Regions from separate parts of the Dactylosporangium sp. NPDC050688 genome, predicted to be linked through region 2. Evidence: riboswitches for the same ligand, from Rfam matches in the RefSeq annotation. Region 2 holds a riboswitch; each other region holds the start of a gene.

The links. A riboswitch is a leader RNA that binds a small molecule or an ion and turns the genes downstream of it on or off. The one in region 2 is predicted to bind cobalamin.
Region 1: another riboswitch for cobalamin. It lies ahead of cobN (cobaltochelatase subunit CobN); the one in region 2 lies ahead of AB0H83_RS19360 (CbtB domain-containing protein).
Region 3: another riboswitch for cobalamin. It lies ahead of AB0H83_RS30225 (VWA domain-containing protein); the one in region 2 lies ahead of AB0H83_RS19360 (CbtB domain-containing protein).
Region 4: another riboswitch for cobalamin. It lies ahead of bluB (5,6-dimethylbenzimidazole synthase); the one in region 2 lies ahead of AB0H83_RS19360 (CbtB domain-containing protein).

The regions. Positions count from the first base shown of each region.
Region 1 is NZ_JBFAIC010000109.1:16,366-20,555, forward strand. Features, by position in the region: gene AB0H83_RS48960 (precorrin-8X methylmutase) at 1-18, opposite strand, end outside; gene AB0H83_RS48965 (precorrin-3B synthase) at 189-1,328, opposite strand; cobalamin riboswitch at 1,374-1,560, shown strand; gene cobN (cobaltochelatase subunit CobN) at 1,599-4,190, shown strand, end outside.
Region 2 is NZ_JBFAIC010000018.1:35,957-40,146, forward strand. Features, by position in the region: gene AB0H83_RS19345 (cupin domain-containing protein) at 7-333, opposite strand; gene AB0H83_RS19350 (YbaB/EbfC family nucleoid-associated protein) at 337-1,128, opposite strand; gene AB0H83_RS19355 (hypothetical protein) at 1,246-1,479, shown strand; cobalamin riboswitch at 1,724-1,870, shown strand; gene AB0H83_RS19360 (CbtB domain-containing protein) at 1,907-2,122, shown strand; gene AB0H83_RS19365 (CbtA family protein) at 2,137-2,868, shown strand; gene AB0H83_RS19370 (helix-turn-helix transcriptional regulator) at 2,918-3,484, opposite strand; gene AB0H83_RS19375 (DHA2 family efflux MFS transporter permease subunit) at 3,553-4,190, shown strand, end outside.
Region 3 is NZ_JBFAIC010000037.1:87,227-91,416, reverse strand. Features, by position in the region: gene AB0H83_RS30225 (VWA domain-containing protein) at 1-1,571, opposite strand, end outside; cobalamin riboswitch at 1,629-1,753, opposite strand; gene AB0H83_RS30220 (copper resistance protein CopC) at 1,970-2,710, opposite strand; gene AB0H83_RS30215 (hypothetical protein) at 2,797-3,255, shown strand; gene AB0H83_RS30210 (hypothetical protein) at 3,252-4,190, shown strand, end outside.
Region 4 is NZ_JBFAIC010000026.1:1,751-5,940, forward strand. Features, by position in the region: gene AB0H83_RS24210 (YciI family protein) at 1-276, opposite strand, end outside; gene bluB (5,6-dimethylbenzimidazole synthase) at 389-1,009, opposite strand; cobalamin riboswitch at 1,048-1,254, opposite strand; gene AB0H83_RS24220 (Uma2 family endonuclease) at 1,483-2,001, shown strand; gene AB0H83_RS24225 (HAD family hydrolase) at 2,057-2,743, shown strand; gene AB0H83_RS24230 (alpha/beta fold hydrolase) at 2,714-3,553, opposite strand; gene AB0H83_RS24235 (hypothetical protein) at 3,642-4,043, shown strand; gene AB0H83_RS24240 (hypothetical protein) at 4,127-4,190, shown strand, end outside.

The sequences.
Region 1 (4,190 bases), on a different contig from region 2:
ATAGTCGAAGGCCGCCACGGTGTCACCTCCGCTGCGCTCCGGCGCCCCCGTGACACCACTGAGCCCATGCTGCCCGGCCACTCCGCTGCGCTCCGGGCCGGCCACGGCGTCACCTCCGCTGCGCTCCGGCGCCCCCGTGACACCACTGAGCCCATGGTGCCCGGCCACTCCGCTGCGCTCCGGGCCGGTCATGGCGTGACCCGGTAGCCGTCGGCGGTCGCGAGCATCTCCACGTGCCTTCCCTTCGGTGCGCCGCAGCGCCGTTCGCAGCCGACCCAGTGCATCGGCAGCCCGGCCGGCGTCGTGCCCGCCGCGACCGCGGCCCGGGCGTCGGCCCGCACGTCGGCGAGGGCCTTCGCGCAGCCGGGCCGGCCCGCGCACGCGGTGACCCCGGCCCAGCCCGAGGCGGGGTCCGTGACCAGCCCGGCGGCCGTCAGCAGCGTTTCGACGCGTCCAGCTTCTTCGGCGGGTACGTCCGGCACGACGACGGTCCGCCACGGCGTGACGATGATCTCCTCCGGCGCGGCGGTGACGAGCGCCGCCGAGTGCTCGGGGGTGAGCCGCCCGAGCGGCACCACGGCCGTGATCGCGGCGCGCCCGTCGGCCTGCGGCGTCCACCCGACCGCCGGCCCGCCGCCGCCCGACGGACCGGCGTTCCCGTCCAGGGCAGCGTCCAGCCTCGCCGCGACCCGGGCCGGGCCGTCGGTCAGCTCCGCGAGGCGCCAGGCCGTGCCGCCCTGCGCGGCCCGCTCGGCCAGGAACGCCCTGGTCGCCCGCAGCAGCAGGCCGGCCGGCGTACTGGCGGCGCGGGCCGTGGTGGGGGTGCCGGCCAGGACGAGGCGGTCGCCGTGCAGGCCGACGTCGCCACCGAGCGGGGTCACGTCGCCGCGCCCGTCGTCGAGCGTCACCAGGAACCGGCCCGGCAGCGCGGCGAGGGACGCGTCGGCGCACAGCCCGGCGTCGAACGCGGCCACCACCGGCCGCACGTCCAGCACGCCACGGCCGTCGCGGCCGGTCAGCGGGCTGGCGACGATGTTGCGGACCCGCTCGTGCGTCGCCGACGGCAGCAGCCCCGCCCCGGTCAGCCGGGCCGCCAGGTCGAGTTCCGCGCCCGGCCGCAGCGCCCTGACCTGCACGTTGCCCCGGGAGGTGAGCTCCAGGTCGGGGTCGCCGAGATCGAGGGCGGCGGCGCGCAGGACGGCGAGGGCATCCCGGCCGAGCCGGCCGCCGGGCAGCCGGACCCGCGCCAGTCCGCCGTCGGCCGCGGCATGGACCTGCACGGCGCCCGGGCACCGGTCCGGAGCGTCGCGTCCGCTGGCAGCCTGCACGGGCCGGATACTACTGCGCAGCTCGTCGCTTGACTCAAGTCAGCGGTGTCCAGGAGAGTTGGCGGTGCTGTACGGGCGACGAGTGGAGGAAGCCGGTGCGAGTCCGGCGCGGTCCCGCCACTGTGACCGGGGAGTGAGTCTCCGACTGAGGCCACTGGGCGCGAGCCCGGGAAGGCAGGAGACGAGCGCCGATCCGGGAGCCAGGAGACTTTCCGCCGCCCGACCTTTCCCGACCGACTTGGGGCGCGGACCCCGAGGGAGGACCCAGGCGTGATCCTGCTGCTGTCGACGTCCGACACCGACCTGCTCAGCGCCCGTGCCAGCGGCGCGGCGTTCCGGCTGGCCAACCCGTCGCGCACCGCCGTGGCGGACCTGCCGGCCCTGGCCGAGGGCGCCGACCTGGTCGTGGTGCGGTTCCTGGGCGGCTACCGGGACTGGCAGGAGGGCTTCGACGCGCTGCTGCGGCTGCCGCTGCCCGTGGTCCTGCTCGGCGGCGAGCAGCTGCCCGACGCCGAGCTGATGCGCCACTCGACGGTGCCCGCCGGGGTCGCCGCGGAGGCCCACGCGTATTTCGCCGAGGGCGGCCCGGCCAACCTCGCCGAGCTGCACAAGTTCCTGTCCGACACGGTCCTGCTGACCGGGCACGGGTTCGCCCCGCCGGCGCGGACCCCGGCGTGGGGACTGCTGGAGCGGGCGACGACCGCCGACGGCCCGACCGTCGGCGTCATCTACTACCGGGCGCACCATCTGGCCGGCAACACCGCGTTCGTGGAGACGCTCTGCGACGCGATCGAGGACGCCGGCGGCCGGGCGCTGCCCGTGTTCGCCTCGTCGCTGCGCACCGCCCCGCCGCAGCTGCTGGAGACGCTGCGGCAGGCCGACGCGCTCGTCGTCACCGTCCTGGCCGCGGGCGGCACCCGGCCCGCCGACGCGCAGGCCGGCGGCGAGGACGAGGCGTGGGACGTGGGCGCCCTGGCCGCGCTGGACGTGCCGATCCTGCAAGGGCTCTGCCTGACCAGCGCCCGCGACACCTGGGACGCCAACGACGACGGCCTGTCGCCGCTCGACACGGCCACGCAGGTCGCGATCCCCGAGTTCGACGGCCGGATCATCACGGTGCCGTTCTCGTTCAAGGAGGTCGACGCCGACGGGCTCACCGTCTACGTCGCCGACCGGGAGCGGGCCGGCCGGGTCGCCGGGATCGCCGTCGGGCACGCCCGGCTGCGGCACCTGCCCGCCTCGCAGCGCAAGGTCGTGCTGATGCTCAGCGCGTACCCGACGAAACACGCGCGGATCGGCAACGCGGTGGGGCTCGACACGCCCGCGAGCGTGGTCCGGCTGCTGGCGGCCATGCGCGAGCAGGGTTACGTGGGCGCCGGCGGCTTCCCGAAGGACGGCGACGCGCTGATGCACACGCTCATCGCCGCCGGCGGGCAGGACGTCAACTGGCTCACCGAGGACCAGCTGCGGGGCAACCCGATCAGGATCTCCGCCGCCAAGTACCGGGCCTGGTTCCAGACGCTGCCGGCGGACCTGCGCGAGGCGATGGAGCGGCACTGGGGGCCGGCGCCCGGCTCGCTGTTCGTCGACACCTCGCACGACCCCGACGGCGAGATCGTGCTCGCCGCGCTGCGCGAGGGCAACGTGGTGGTGATGGTGCAGCCGCCGCGCGGCTTCGGCGAGAACCCGGTCGCCATCTACCACGACCCCGACCTGCCGCCCAGTCACCACTACCTGGCCGCGTACCGGTGGCTGGCCGACGAGTTCGGCGCGCACGCGGTCGTGCACGTCGGCAAGCACGGCAACCTCGAGTGGCTGCCCGGCAAGACCGTCGGGCTGTCCGCCTCGTGCGGCGCCGACGCGGCCCTGGCCAACCTGCCGCTGATCTACCCGTTCCTGGTCAACGACCCGGGCGAGGGCACCCAGGCCAAGCGCCGGGCGCACGCCACCCTGGTCGACCACCTGATCCCGCCGATGGCGCGGGCCGAGTCGTACGGTGACATCGCCCGCCTCGAGCAGCTGCTCGACGAGCACGCGACGATCGCCGCCCTCGACCCCGCGAAGCTGCCCGCCATTCGGGCGCAGATCTGGACGCTGATCCAGGCCGCCCGCCTCGACCACGACCTGGGCCTGGCCGACCGGCCGGGCGACGACGGGTTCGACGACTTCCTGCTGCACGTCGACGGCTGGCTGTGCGAGGTCAAGGACGTGCAGATCCGCGACGGGCTGCACGTGCTGGGCGTGGCGCCCGCCGGCGAGGCCCGGGTCGACCTGGTGCTGGCGATGCTGCGGGCCCGGCAGATGTGGGGCGGCCAGGTCGCCGCGCTGCCCGGCCTGCGCGAGGCGCTCGGCCTGGCCGAGGGCGACGCCGGCCGGGTGACCGTCGACGAGGCCGAGGCGCAGGCCAGGGCGCTCGTGGCGGAGATGGAGTCACGCGACTGGCCCACCTCCAACATCTCGGATATTTCCGAAAATCCGGATGTGGTACGGGTGCTGGAGTTCGCCGCCCGGGAGATCGTGCCCCGGCTGGCGCGCACCACCGACGAGCTCACCATGGTGCTGCACGCCCTCGACGGCGGGTATGTCCCGGCCGGGCCGAGCGGCTCGCCGCTGCGCGGCCTCATCAACGTCCTGCCGACCGGCCGCAACTTCTACTCCGTCGACCCGAAGGCCATCCCGAGCCGCCTGGCGTGGGAGACCGGCCAGGCGATGGCCGACTCGCTGCTCGCCCGGTACCGCGCCGAGCACGGCTCCTGGCCGTCCTCCGTCGGGCTGTCGATGTGGGGCACGAGCGCCATGCGTACCGCCGGCGACGACATCGCGGAGGCCCTCGCGCTGCTCGGGGTGCGCCCCAACTGGGAC
Region 2 (4,190 bases):
ACAGCACTAGCTTCGGCTGCCGTACGCGGGGCCGAACACCACCAGCAGAGTCAGGTCCTCGGTCACGTCGACGAACCGGTGCTCCTCGCCGGCCGGCACGAACACGACCGACCCGGGCGCCACGTCCGCCGACCCGTCCGGGGTGACGATCCGGGCCCGGCCCGAGGTGACGACGTAGATCTCGTCCTCGGTGTGCGGGCTCTGGTCGTCGACCCCGCCGGCCGGGATGCAGTACGTGCCGACCGACAGGTCCGGCACCCGCAGCTGCTCCACCCAGTCGGTGCCCGTCCCGGCCGGTGCGGTCCACACCCCGGCGCCCTCGATGATGCGCATCGGTCAGAACTCCATGCCGCGCAGGCTGGACTCGATGGCGTCCAGGCGCAGCTGCAGCTGGTCCATCCGGTACGCGAACAGCTCCTCGGCGCCCTGCAGGTCGGGCTCGTCGCCGTCGGTGGACAGCAGCGCGGCGCGGGCCGTGTCGAGGGCGTCGAGGGCGGCGTTGACCGCCTCGGCGGCCCGCTCGCCGAGGGTGAAGTTGTCCAGCCGGCGGGTCGCGGCCGCGGAGACGAGGACCTCGGTGAGGCGGCCGGCGCCGTCGACCGTGGCGGCGACGGACTGGTCGGCGGCCTCGCCGGTGAAGTGGCGGGTGGCGAACTCGCCGGCGCGGTCCTGCGCCTGCGCCATGCGGTCGGGCAGCTCGTTGAGCACCTTCTCCAGTCGGGCGCCGGCCGCGGTGGCCGCCCCGCCGACCGGCGCGCGGGGGAACAGGCCGGCGCCGCCGCCGTCCTGCAGCATGCGGCCCAGGTCCTCCAGCGACTGCAGCAGGCCCGACGTGGCCGGGTCGAGCTCGCCGAGCAGTGTGCGGCGGAACTCGCCCTCGGCGGTCTCGATCGCGTCGCGGACCGCCGTGACGATGAGCGCACCCAGGTCGGGGTCGCGCACCGCGTACGCGCTGAGGTACAGCTCCGCGACCCGGAACCGGCCGTCGACGGTGACCCGGATGGCCCCGCCCTCGGCCTCGTGTACGGTGCGCCCGGCGCGGGCGTCGGCGGTCGCGGTCTCGATCGTCCGCTGCCGCTGCTCGAACTCGGCGGTGATCCGCTGCACCGCCTCCTGATCCGGATACATCGACGCCCCCCGTGCGTGTCCAGTCGTAGAACCGAAGCCCGGCCAGCCTACTGGCCGGGCCGCCCGCGCCGCTGCCGCGCCCCCTACGCCCGGCCATCGGCTGCTATACATCTCACCGTGAAATCACGGCATACGGGGTTGGTCGTCCGGTTCGTCCTGGCGGGGGTGCTCCTGCTGATCGGATGGCAGATGCTGGCCAGCGGCTCGACGACCGCGGCGCAGCGGGCGCAGGAGTCGTCGCGGCGGATCGCGGAGTACCGCCCGACCTGCGACGGCAAGACGATGCGGCCGCGCGACACATGCCTCGTCTTCGGCGGCGCCGCGCCGGTCGCCTTGAACGCCCACGGGTAGTGCCGGTCGGCGGCCGCGACGACCTCCGGCGCGGTGTGGGCGAAGTACGACGAGTTCCTCAGCCCGAGCGGCAAGACCCTCCAGCGGCGCCTCGACGGCCTGCACCGGGTCGGCACGGACCTGGCCGCGCTGCCGGTGACAGGCTGATCCGCACCGAGAAGCTGATCACCTTTCGGATGGCACACCCGCGGGCCGCCTGCGCCGTGACCTGCGGCGCGGGGGCATCGGAAGGGTGGCGGCGCCGCGCGTCGATTGACACGCTGGTACGCCGTCCGTACCGTCCGAAACATCAACGTGACGGTGAACGGAAGCCGGTGCAAGCCCGGCACGGTCGCGCCGCTGTAACCACGAGGTGTGGGAGTCAGACCCGGCCACCGCCACGACAACGCTCGATGGGACGCGAAATCCCGCAGGAGGCTGCATCAGCATGGCCACGATCTCGGCTCTTCCCACCCCGGTCACGGCTCCGGCCCCGATCCCGCTGCGGCAGATCCTGCCGTGGGCGACCTTCGGCGTCGTGCTCGCCGTCGTGCTGCTCTACTTCGTCGGCGCCGAGCAGGGCATCACCTCGCTCGTGTCCGGCGAGGCCGTGCACGAGTTCGTCCACGACGGTCGGCACCTGCTCGGCTTCCCCTGCCACTGAGCCGGGGAGCCACCATGAGCGCCCGTACCCTGCTGGTCCGCGGGATGATCGTCGGCGCTGCCGCCGGCGTGGCCGCGTTCCTGTTCGCCTACCTGTTCGGTGAGGGCCCGATCAACGACGCGATCGCGTTCGAGGAGGCCCAGGCCGCCGGCCACGAGCACGGGCCGTTCAGCCGGACCGTGCAGAGCACGCTCGGCCTGGCCACCGCCTCGATCGTGTACGGGGTCGCCCTCGGCGGCCTGTTCGCCATCGCGGTCGCGGTCACGCTCGGGCGGATCGGGCGGATCAGCGCCCGCGCCACGGCCGGGATCGTCGCCCTCGCCGGGTTTGTCGGGGTGGCTTTGGTGCCGTTCCTGAAGTACCCGGCCAACCCGCCGGCCACCGGCAACGCCGACACGCTGCAGCAGCGCACCGGGCTGTACTTCCTGATGCTGGTCATCGGGGTCGCCGCGGTCATCGGCGCGATCGTCGTCAGCCGGTCGCTGCAGCCGCGCCTCGGCACCTGGAACGCGACGATCGCCGGGGTCCTCGGCGCCGTCGTGGTCGTCGGTGCCGCGATCGCGCTGCTGCCGGCGGTCAACGAGGTGCCCGACGGCTTCGCCCCGGTCCTGCTGTGGCGGTTCCGGCTCGCGTCGCTGGGCACGCAGGCGGTCACCTGGGCCACGCTCGGGCTGCTGTTCGGATACCTCACCGAACGCAGCGAGCGCGCGGCCGCGGTGGTGCGGGCACAGCCCGTCGCCGCCTGAACATCGCTCGTCGTGCGGTGCCCGGTCTCGCCGGGCACCGCACGTCTGTTCACGGCCGTGGCCGGGCGCGGACCCGGGGTTTCTCCCCTTGCGGGCCGAACAGGTGCAGGATCTCCACCGCCTGCTCCCCGGCCGGCCCGAACCAGTGCGGCGTGTTCGTCTCGAACTCCGCGACCTCGCCCGGGCGCAGCACCAGCTCCCGCTCGCCGAGGATGAGCCGCAGGTCACCGGCGAGGACGTACAGCCACTCGTACCCCGCATGGGTGACCAGCCTCGGCTCGCTCGGCCCGAGCACCTGCTTGAACACCTGCACCGGCCCCGGGTACCGGGTCAGTGACACGACCACGCTGCCCTTGCGGTTGCGCCGCGGCTTCAGGTGTACGCGGGGATCCCCCGTCGCCGGCGCGTCCACGAGCTGGTCGAGGGACACCTGATGGGCGCGGGCGAGCGGCAGCAGCAGGTCCAGCGTCGGGCGGCGCTTGCCCGCCTCCAGGCGGGACAGCGCGCTGACGGAGACGCCGGTCTGCGCCGACAGCGCCTCGAGGGTCAGCCCGCGCCGGTGGCGCAGCGCCCGCAGCCGCGGACCGATGTCGTTGATGAGCCGCGCCACGTCCACCCCGGTATTTTTGCAGTTTCCGCAAAGCCGCCGCGGCCGCGGGCGCCACCGCGGCGACGATCGACGCCATGACAACCCCGCAACCACCCTCTCCCGCCCGCCGCCGACTGGTCCTCGCCATCTGCTCGATGAGCCTGTTCGTGGTCGGGCTGGACACGACGATCGTCAACGTGGCGCTGCCGTCGATCGGCGCGGGCCTCGGCGTCGGCACCCGCGGCCTGGAGTGGACGGTCGACGCGTACACCCTCGCGCTGGCCGGCCTGCTGATCTCCTCCGGCGCGCTGGCCGACCGGTTCGGCCGGCGGCGGGTCTTCCAGCTGGGGCTCGTCGTGTTCGCCGCCGCGTCGGTGGCGTGCGCCGCCGCGCCGTCCGTCGAGGCGCTGGTCGCCGCGCGGATCGTGCAGGGCGTGGGAGGGTCGATGCTGAGCCCGGTCGCGCTCGCGATCGTGGTCAACGTCATCACCGACCCGAAGGAACGCGCCCGGGCGATCGGCGTCTGGGCCGCCATCTTCGGCGCGAGCATGGCGCTCGGCCCGGTCACCGGCGGGCTGCTCGTGTCCTCGCTCGGCTGGCGGTCCGTCTTCTGGGCCGGGGTACCGCTGATCGCGGTGGTCCTGCTGCTCACCGCGCGCTACGTGCCCGAGTCGCGGGCTCCGCGGCCGCGGGGCATCGACGTGCCGGGGCAGCTGCTGCTGATCGGGCTCGT
Region 3 (4,190 bases), on a different contig from region 2:
CCGACCTTGACCGCCTCGCGCAGGTCGCGGGCGTGCACCCGGGAGGCGCCGCGCAGCGCCGCGGCCCGCACCGTGTCGGGCAGGTGCAGCGTGACGAGCTTGCCGCCGCCGGGTTGCCGGGAGCGCACGACCCGGCCGTGCCGCCCGTGCGCCGGGGAGCGGCGGCCGGCGTGGGCGCCGTGCTGCCGGTTGGCCCGGCCGCCGATCTTCAAAAGCCTGGTCTTGTACGGTGCCTGCGCGAACGCCAGTTCCCCGGCGGGCTGTGTGACGGGCCCGCCGGACGGCGCCGGCGGCTCTGTGCCGGCGGGCGGCGGGGTGGCGTCGCCGCGCTGGTCACGGGGGTCGCCGTCGGGCGGTCCGGCCGGCCCTTGCGAGCCACCGTCCGCATCCCCGCCGCCGCTGCCGTCCGCGCTGCCGTCCGCGCCGCTGCCGCCGCTGCCCTCGGTGCCGTCGCCGTCCGGCGGGTCGCCGGCCGAGGACGGGCCGCCGGTGTCGGGGTCGCCGTCGGGGCGCTCGCCGCCGCCGTCGTCGTGGTCGTCGTCGGGGCCGCCGAGCTCCTGCTCCAGGATCTCCTCGAGGCGTTCCTGGTCGGCGCCGGGTGGGTCCAGGGGGTCGCGGCGGCGCCGGTGCGGCAGAGCGAGCCGGGCCGCGTCGCGCAGGTCGTCCTTCGTCACCACGGTCCGGCCGTGCCAGGCCGCCAGCGCGACCGCGGTGCGGGCCACCACGATGTCGGCGCGCAGCCCGTCGACCCGGTACGCCAGGCAGATCCGCGCGATGCGGTCGAGCTGGCGGTCCGGCAGCGACACCCCGGGCAGCGCCCGCCGGGCGGCGGCGATGCGGGCGGCGAGGGCGGCGTCCTCCTCGACGAAGCGGGCCGCGAAGGCTTCGGGGTCGTGCTCGTACGCCAGCCGCCGCCGCACCACCTCGGCCCGGGGCGCGGCGGTGGTCGGCGACGTCACCCCGACGACCAGGCCGAACCGGTCGACGAGCTGCGGGCGCGGCTCGCCCTCCTCCGGGTTCATGGTGCCGACGAGCAGGAACCTGGCGGCATGCTGGACGGAGACCCCGTCGCGCTCGACGTGGGCGCGGCCCATCGCGGCGGCGTCGAGGAGCAGGTCGACGAGATGGTCGGGCAGGAGGTTGACCTCGTCGACGTAGAGCACGCCGCGGTGGGCGGCGGCGAGCAGGCCGGGCTCGTAGGCCTTGACCCCGTCGCCGAGGGCCCGCTGCAGGTCGAGGGTGCCGACGACCCGGTCCTCGGTGGCACCGACGGGCAGCTCGACCAGGGCGGACCGGCGGCGCACGGCGCTGCTCAGGGGCGCGTCCACCGGATGCGGGCCGTCGGGGCAGGACCGGTCCGGCGCGGCGGGGTCGCAGGCGAACCGGCAGCCGGCGACGACGTCGACCTCCGGCAGCAGCGTGGCGAGGCCCCGCACGACGGTCGACTTGGCGGTGCCCTTCTCACCCCGGACGAGCACCCCGCCGATCGCCGGGGACACGGCGGTGAGCAGCAGCGCGAGGCGCAGGTCGGGCAGGCCGACCACGGCCGAGAACGGATACGGCGACGTCACGGGCACATCCTCCTCGAGCGGGTCCGCGCCCGCTGGGTCATGGAGCACGAGCGGCCGGAGTCTCCTGACTCCCGGATCGCCGCCGTCCCCCGACCTTCCGACCTGTGGCCGTGGCCCGTGCGCTGGAGGACGACTCCCCGGTCACAGTGGCGGGACCGTCCCAGAATCGCACTGGGTTCCTCCCTGTGACCGCTCGGGGTTCATCCTGTCCCAGGGCTCCCAGTGACGTCAACGTGACCCAAATCCTTGGCCGGCGGCGCGCGGGGCCGAACAGGGGACGTGTGGAGGACCGCGGCGCACGCCGTCCTGTGTGCCGTGCTGCGCCGGGCGGGGAAGGCGGCCAAACCGGCCCGGCTGGGCGCGGAGACGCAGCCGCTCGGAGGGCCTTACCCAAGGCTTTACCGGAGGGCGGCCTTGCGGCGTTTCTTCTCCGGCGGCACTGGAGCGCGGCGGGCGGCGAGCCAGACCATCGCGCCGACGCCCACGATGAGCAGCGCCGGGATCAGCCAGTCGGTGAGCACGAACGGGGTCGCCGGGGCGGGCGGCGGCGCGGCCTGCTGGGGGCCGGCGGTGGGTGCCGCGGCCGCTGGCGCGCTCTCCTTGCTCAGCGCCCGGGTCAGCGCCTCGGACGGCCCGGCCGTCGGGGCGGTCCAGCCCGCCGGCGCCGGCGTCACCGGCCCGCCGTACGTGAACCGCAGCTGCCCCTTCACCGCCTCGCCGTCGGAGGCGACCGACTGGTACGCCACGACGTACAAACCCTGCTCCGGCCAGTGCGAGACGGCCACCAGCGCCGGGAAGCCGGTGTTGTAGACCTTCGGCTCGAACTTGCCGTCGACGAGGAAGTACTCCTGGACCGGCTTGTCGAGGCGCTTGGGCTCCCCGCCGCGCCAGCCGCCGTCGACCCGCTGCCCGGACGGGGCGGTCACGGTGAACCACGCGAAGGACGCCGGCTGCTCGGTGAAGTACAGCGCCACGTCGGCCCGCGGCTGGTCGACCGTGCTGTCCTGGACGGGGTCCGACATGGCCAGCTGCCCGTGCGCGGCGGCGGGCACCGCGGTCACCACGAGGCCGAGCGCCGCGACGACGGCCAGCACCGCAACCCTGACGGCATTGACCGCAATGACGCTGCCCGATCGCATCGGCACATGATGCCGGGTTCCCCCATAGCCGACAAGACGCTAAATTCACGATCCTGACGAACCCCGCCGCCCCGGGAGCCTCCTTCGTGCCTGCCGCCCGCGCCACCACCACCGCCGCCGCCGTGTGCCTCCTGGCGCTCCTGGCCGGCTGCGACTCCTCCCCCGCCCCCGTGCCGTCACCCTCCGTCGCGCTGCCTTCTCCCACGGCCGCCGCCGTGCGGTCCGCCGCCTCGTCGCCGCCCGCCGCCTCGTCGCCGCCCGCCGCCTCGTCGTTGCCCGCCGTCGACAAGGAGGTCGTGGTCACCGTCGTCAAGCGCAAGGTGTCCCCGCCGACCAGCCGGGTCGAGGTCGCCAAGGGCAGCCTGGTGCGCATCACCGTCACCTCCGACGTCGCCGACGAGCTGCACGTCCACGGCTACGACAGGACGCTGCCCCTGCCGGCCGGGGCGCCCGCCTCGCTCGACCTGCGGGCCGACCGGACCGGGCTGTTCGAGGTCGAGACGCACGCGTCGCACCTCGTGCTGTTCCAGCTCGTGGTCCGTTGAACGCCGCTCTCCAGCCGGTCCTGGCGCACGGCGTCGGCGGCCGTCAGGACCTCCCGCTGACCCTCGGCCAGCTCCTCGCCGGTGCCGCCGCCGCGCTGGTCGTGTCGTTCCTGGTCCTCGGCGTCGCGTGGCGTTCGCCGCGGCTCGACCCGGCCGCCGGCCGCCCGCTCCGGCTCCCGACCGTGCCGCCGCTGGTCCCGCGCCTGATCGGCATCGCGCTGCTCGGCGTCCTGGCGTGGACGTTCACGCTGCCCGACACCGCCGACAACCCCGCGGCCGGCATCGTGTACGTGCTGTTCTGGGTCGGACTGGTCCCGCTGTCGCTGCTGCTCGGCCCTGTCTGGCGGGCGCTGAACCCGCTGCGGACCCTGTCGCTGGGCTTCACCGCCCGCCGGCCGTTGCCCGAGTCCGTCGGCTACTGGCCCGCCGCGGCCGGACTGTTCGCGTTCGCCTGGCTGGAGCTGGTCGCCCCTGACCGGGCGACCCTGCCGGTCCTCGGCACCTGGCTCGCCGTGTACGCCGTGGCGATGCTCGCCGGCGCCTTCGTCTACGGCCCCGGCTGGTTCACCCGCGGCGACGCGTTCGAGGTGCTCAGCGACCTCGCCGGCCGGCTGGCGATCATCGGCCGCCGCCCCGACGGCACCCTCGTGCTGCGCAACCCGCTCGACGGCATGGCCGGCCTGCGCCCCGCACCCGGCCTCGTCGCGGTCGTCGTCGTGCTGCTCGGCGCGACCTTCTACGACGCGATGTCCGGCGCCCTGTTCTGGCTGCGTTTCACCCAGGAGAACGGCCTGCCCGCCCCCGTCACCGGCACCCTCGGCCTGCTCGGCGTCGTGGGCGCGGTGGCTCTGGCGTACACCGTGGCCACCCGCACCGCGGGCCGGCGCGGCCACACGTCAGCGGAGCGCACCCCCGGCGAGCTGGCCCACTCGATC
Region 4 (4,190 bases), on a different contig from region 2:
CGCCGCGTCGAGGTCGGCGGCCTCGACGACGTAGAACCCGCCGAGGGCCTCCTTCGACTCCAGGAACGGCCCGTCAGTCGTGACGAGCCGCCCGCCGCCGGAGCCACGCAGGGTCGTCGCGGTCGCCGAGCCCTCCAGCTCCTGCCCGTGCAGGACGCCGGTCCCGGCCGCGGCGTGGAACGCCCGGTGGCCCTCCTCCTTCGCCCGCCGCTCCTGCTCGGTCTCGGCGTCCCAGCGCTGCTCGTCGCCGTAGATGAGGATCAGGTACTTCGCCATTGTCCGTCCCATTCGTCCATCGGGCCCGTTGTCGTGCCCGTCCAGCTGTACGACGAACCGCAGTGCGGCAGAATCGACAAGCGCCGCCGGGTGAGCTGGAGCCAACCGACAGCTACCAGCGGTCGTGGTGCAGCGCCGCGGCGAGCGGGGTGCGGTGCCGCCAGCCGTGCCGCTCCAGGTCCGGCACCGTCTCCAGGTGCGTCACCGGCCCGAGGCACAGCCACGCGACCGGGCGGATCGTCTCGGGGATGCCCAGCAGCTCACGCACGAACGGCTCGCGGTAGAACGACACCCACCCCACGCCCAGGTCCTCGGCGGTCGCGGCGAGCCACAGATTCTGGATGGCGAGGCACACCGAGTAGAGGCCGGCGTCGGCGATCGCGTGCCGCCCCAGCACTCCCGGTCCGCCGCGGCCGGCGTCGTACGTGACGACCACCGACATCGTCGACTCCAGCACCCCATCGATCTTGATCCGGGCGAACGTCCCGGCGGCCTCGCCGTCAAGGGTCGCGGCGAACGTCGCCCGCTCCTGCCGGACGTGCTCGTGAAACGCGCGGCGCAGCCCGGGGTCGCGCACGAGGACGAAGTCCCACGGCTGGGTCAGCCCCACGCTCGGGGCCGCGTGCGCGGCGCTCAGCACGCGGTCGAGGACCTCGCCGGGGATCGGCGCCCCGGTGAACTGGCCGCGCACGTCGCGGCGGCGGCGCACGACGTCGTACAGGTCGGTGCTCATGAGGGCAGGCTCCCGCTGCTCGGCCCGCCCCGTCGCGGGGCGGGCGGTGACCGCGAGGCCGGTCTTCGGACTCTCGGATCAACGCCTGCACCGTCCGCCTTCCCAGCCCGCAGGCCAGTGACCGCACGCCGCGCGGGCGCGCATGGACGGCAGCTCCCCGATCACCGCGGCGGGCCCGTGCCGGATTCACACCGGCTTCCCGATTCTCCCCGGTCGCCCGGGGCACCTCGCATCAGTTCATGCCGCCGCAAGCCTAAACGCCTGGCCTAGACGCACAGCCGGTAATGCGTGGTGAGCCGCCCCTCCTCCAGCAGGTGGAACGCGAGCGCCGGCGGCGGCTCCGGACGGGCCTCGGCAGTGATATGGGCTTATGCTCATATCTGTCATTGTGGCACGGATCGCGGCAGGGTCGTCGGTATGCTTCGGGCGTGGACAGGAGGAGCGACATGAGCGCAGCGGCTGTTGGCGCTCGGATGCCGACCACGATCACCCTCGACGACGTCGCGGCCATGGCGGATGCGGATGAGCATCACCGCTACGAGCTGAGTCGAGAAGGGGTGCTGTCCATCATGCCGCCGGCCCACCCGGAGCATGCGGTGACCGTCGCCAAGATGGTGCACTGGTTCCACGCCAATGGGTTTGGACCCGAGCAGATCATGGTCGACTGCGGCATCCACGTCGGCGGCGGGCGGCAGCCGGACGTGACGGTCTGGGCGAAGGACAAGCCACCACGCGCGGCACGCTCCAGCTACGCGGGCATCGACGGACTACTTCTCGCGGTCGAGGTGGTGTCGCCCGACAGCGAGCACATCGACCGCGTCATCAAGCGCGACGAGTATGCGACGGCCGGCGTCCCCCGCTACTGGATCGTCGGTCGCGACGCGGCCACCACCTTGCAGGCGCTGGTCCTGCGCGACGGCGAGTTCGTGACGGAGCACGAGCCGCGGCCCCTGGCCTGGCTGCTGAACGGGCCCGTGCCCGACCTCAGCTGAGGGCAACAGCACCGGTGGAAATAGGTCAGGTTCGTCACCGGTACCATCCCCGCACGTGACGGTGCAGGGAGTACTGCTCGACCTCGACGGCACGCTGCTGGACCACGAGGGCGCGGTGACCGCGGCGCTGCTGCGGTGGCTGCCCACGATCGGGGTCGGACCGGACGCGCGGACCCTGGCCCTGTGGCGCACCGTGCAGGAGCGGCACCTGGCCGGTTGGCGGGCCGGGCGCATCACGTTCCAGCAGCAGCGCCGCCGCCGCGTCAGGGACTTCCTGGTCGCGGTCGGCCGGCCCGCCGAGGACGACGAGGCGCGCCTGGACACCCTCTTCAACGGGTTTCTGCGGGGGTACGAGCAGGCCTGGGCGCCCTATCCTGACGCCGCACCGGCCCTGGCGGCGCTGCACCGGGCCGGACTGCGCACGGCGGTGCTCACCAACGGCATCGTGGCGCAGCAGACCGACAAGCTGGCCCGCATCGGGCTGCTGGACCGGGCCGGGCCGGTCTACACCGCCGAGGCGCTGGGGCTGTTCAAGCCCGACCCCGCGGTGTTCGCCGCGGCGTGCCGGCAGTGGGGGCTGCCGCCCGGCGCGGTGGTGAGCGTCGGCGACCGGCACGACCTGGACGTGGTGCCCGCCCGGGCGGCCGGGCTGCGCGCGGTGCACCTGGACCGCGACGGGGCCGGGCCGCTCGACGAGCCGCACCGGGTCACGTCACTGCGCGAGCTGCCCGCCCTGCTGTGACGCGGCCGCCCCGCCGAGGCTGCGGCCGAGGAAGTCGAGCAGGACGCCGGCGAGCTCGACGCGGTGGTCCGACAGCGCGTGGTCGGTGTCGAACACCAGGTGCTCCAGGCGGATGCGGGGGCGCTGCCCGTACGCCCGCACCAGCGGCTGATGGTGCACCTCCTGCGGCGTGACGGGGTCGCGGCCGGTGCCGACGAGCAGCACCGGGCGGTCCTCGAACGCGCGGGCGAGACCGGCCAGGCGCCACGCCGGACCGGCCGCGACCATCTCGCTGACGAGGGCCTCGCCGCTGGTGCCGCGCAGCGGGAGCAGGTCGCTGCCGAGCGCCTCGACGCACTCGGCCCGGGTCACGGGATCCGCGCACAGCACGGCGGCGGTGCCGACGTCGAACCCGGCGATCGAGACGGTCGCGGCCACGGCCGGGTCGGCGGCGGCGGTCATCAGCGCGGCGAACCCGCCGAGGCTGTGCCCGGCCACCGCGACGCGGGCCGGGTCGAGACGGTGCGCGGCGGCGAACGGCTCGGCGCGCACCGCGGCGACGACCGCGGCGGCGTCCTGCAGCACGTGCGTGAACGCGTAGTCGCCGCCCATCCCCCACGAGCCGCGGTAGTGGAACACGAGCGCCGCGTAGCCGGCCCGGCGCAGCGACTGCGCGAGGTCGAAGTTGCGCTCGTTGCCGGGGAAGCCGTGCAGGAGCACGACCACCGGGTGCGGGCCGGGGCCGGCCGGCAGGTGCAGCACGCCGGCGAGCGTCTGGCCGCCACTGGTGAAGGTGACCGCGGGCGTGCTCGCGGCCGGGACCGTCGTCATCGCCGGCAATCCTAGCGCCGGGCGCGGGTTGTCCAACGGTGTCCAACGACGGGCGATCGACGCCCGTCATATCGACACAATGGCCCGCATGGCGGCGGCTCAACTCGTACACGACGAACTCTATTGGAACTATCGGGAGCAGACCCGGACATCCGGGACGCTGCAACGCACCGGCCGGTTACGGGCGTGGCGCGAGGACGGCGGGCGATTACTGGCCATGCTGACCGTCCAGCCGTACTTCGAGGATTACGGGTGCACGATCCCGCAGCAGGTCCGGGCCCGGTTCCCGTTCTCGGGGCGGCTCGTCGACGTGGTGTCCTATGAGCCCGGCTGGTGGGGCGGCAGCTGCCGGTACCACATCGCCGACCCCGCGTACGCGGCCGTGCAGCGGTGGATGTCGGTGGACGCGCGCACCGTGGCCCGGCGCCTCGGGCCCGGCTTCCAGATCGACGACGAGGCGGACACCACGTTCGGACAGCTCGGCGCGTGACGGCCGGCTCGCGGCGAGCACGAACAGTGGGAATATCGGGCGAAACGCCATGAAGGCCGTGGGGTGTCCGTAGCGTTGGGTCGATGAGGATGGTTCACAGGCTGGCGGCCGTCGCGGCCGCCGTCGCGGTGACCGGTTCCCCGGCCA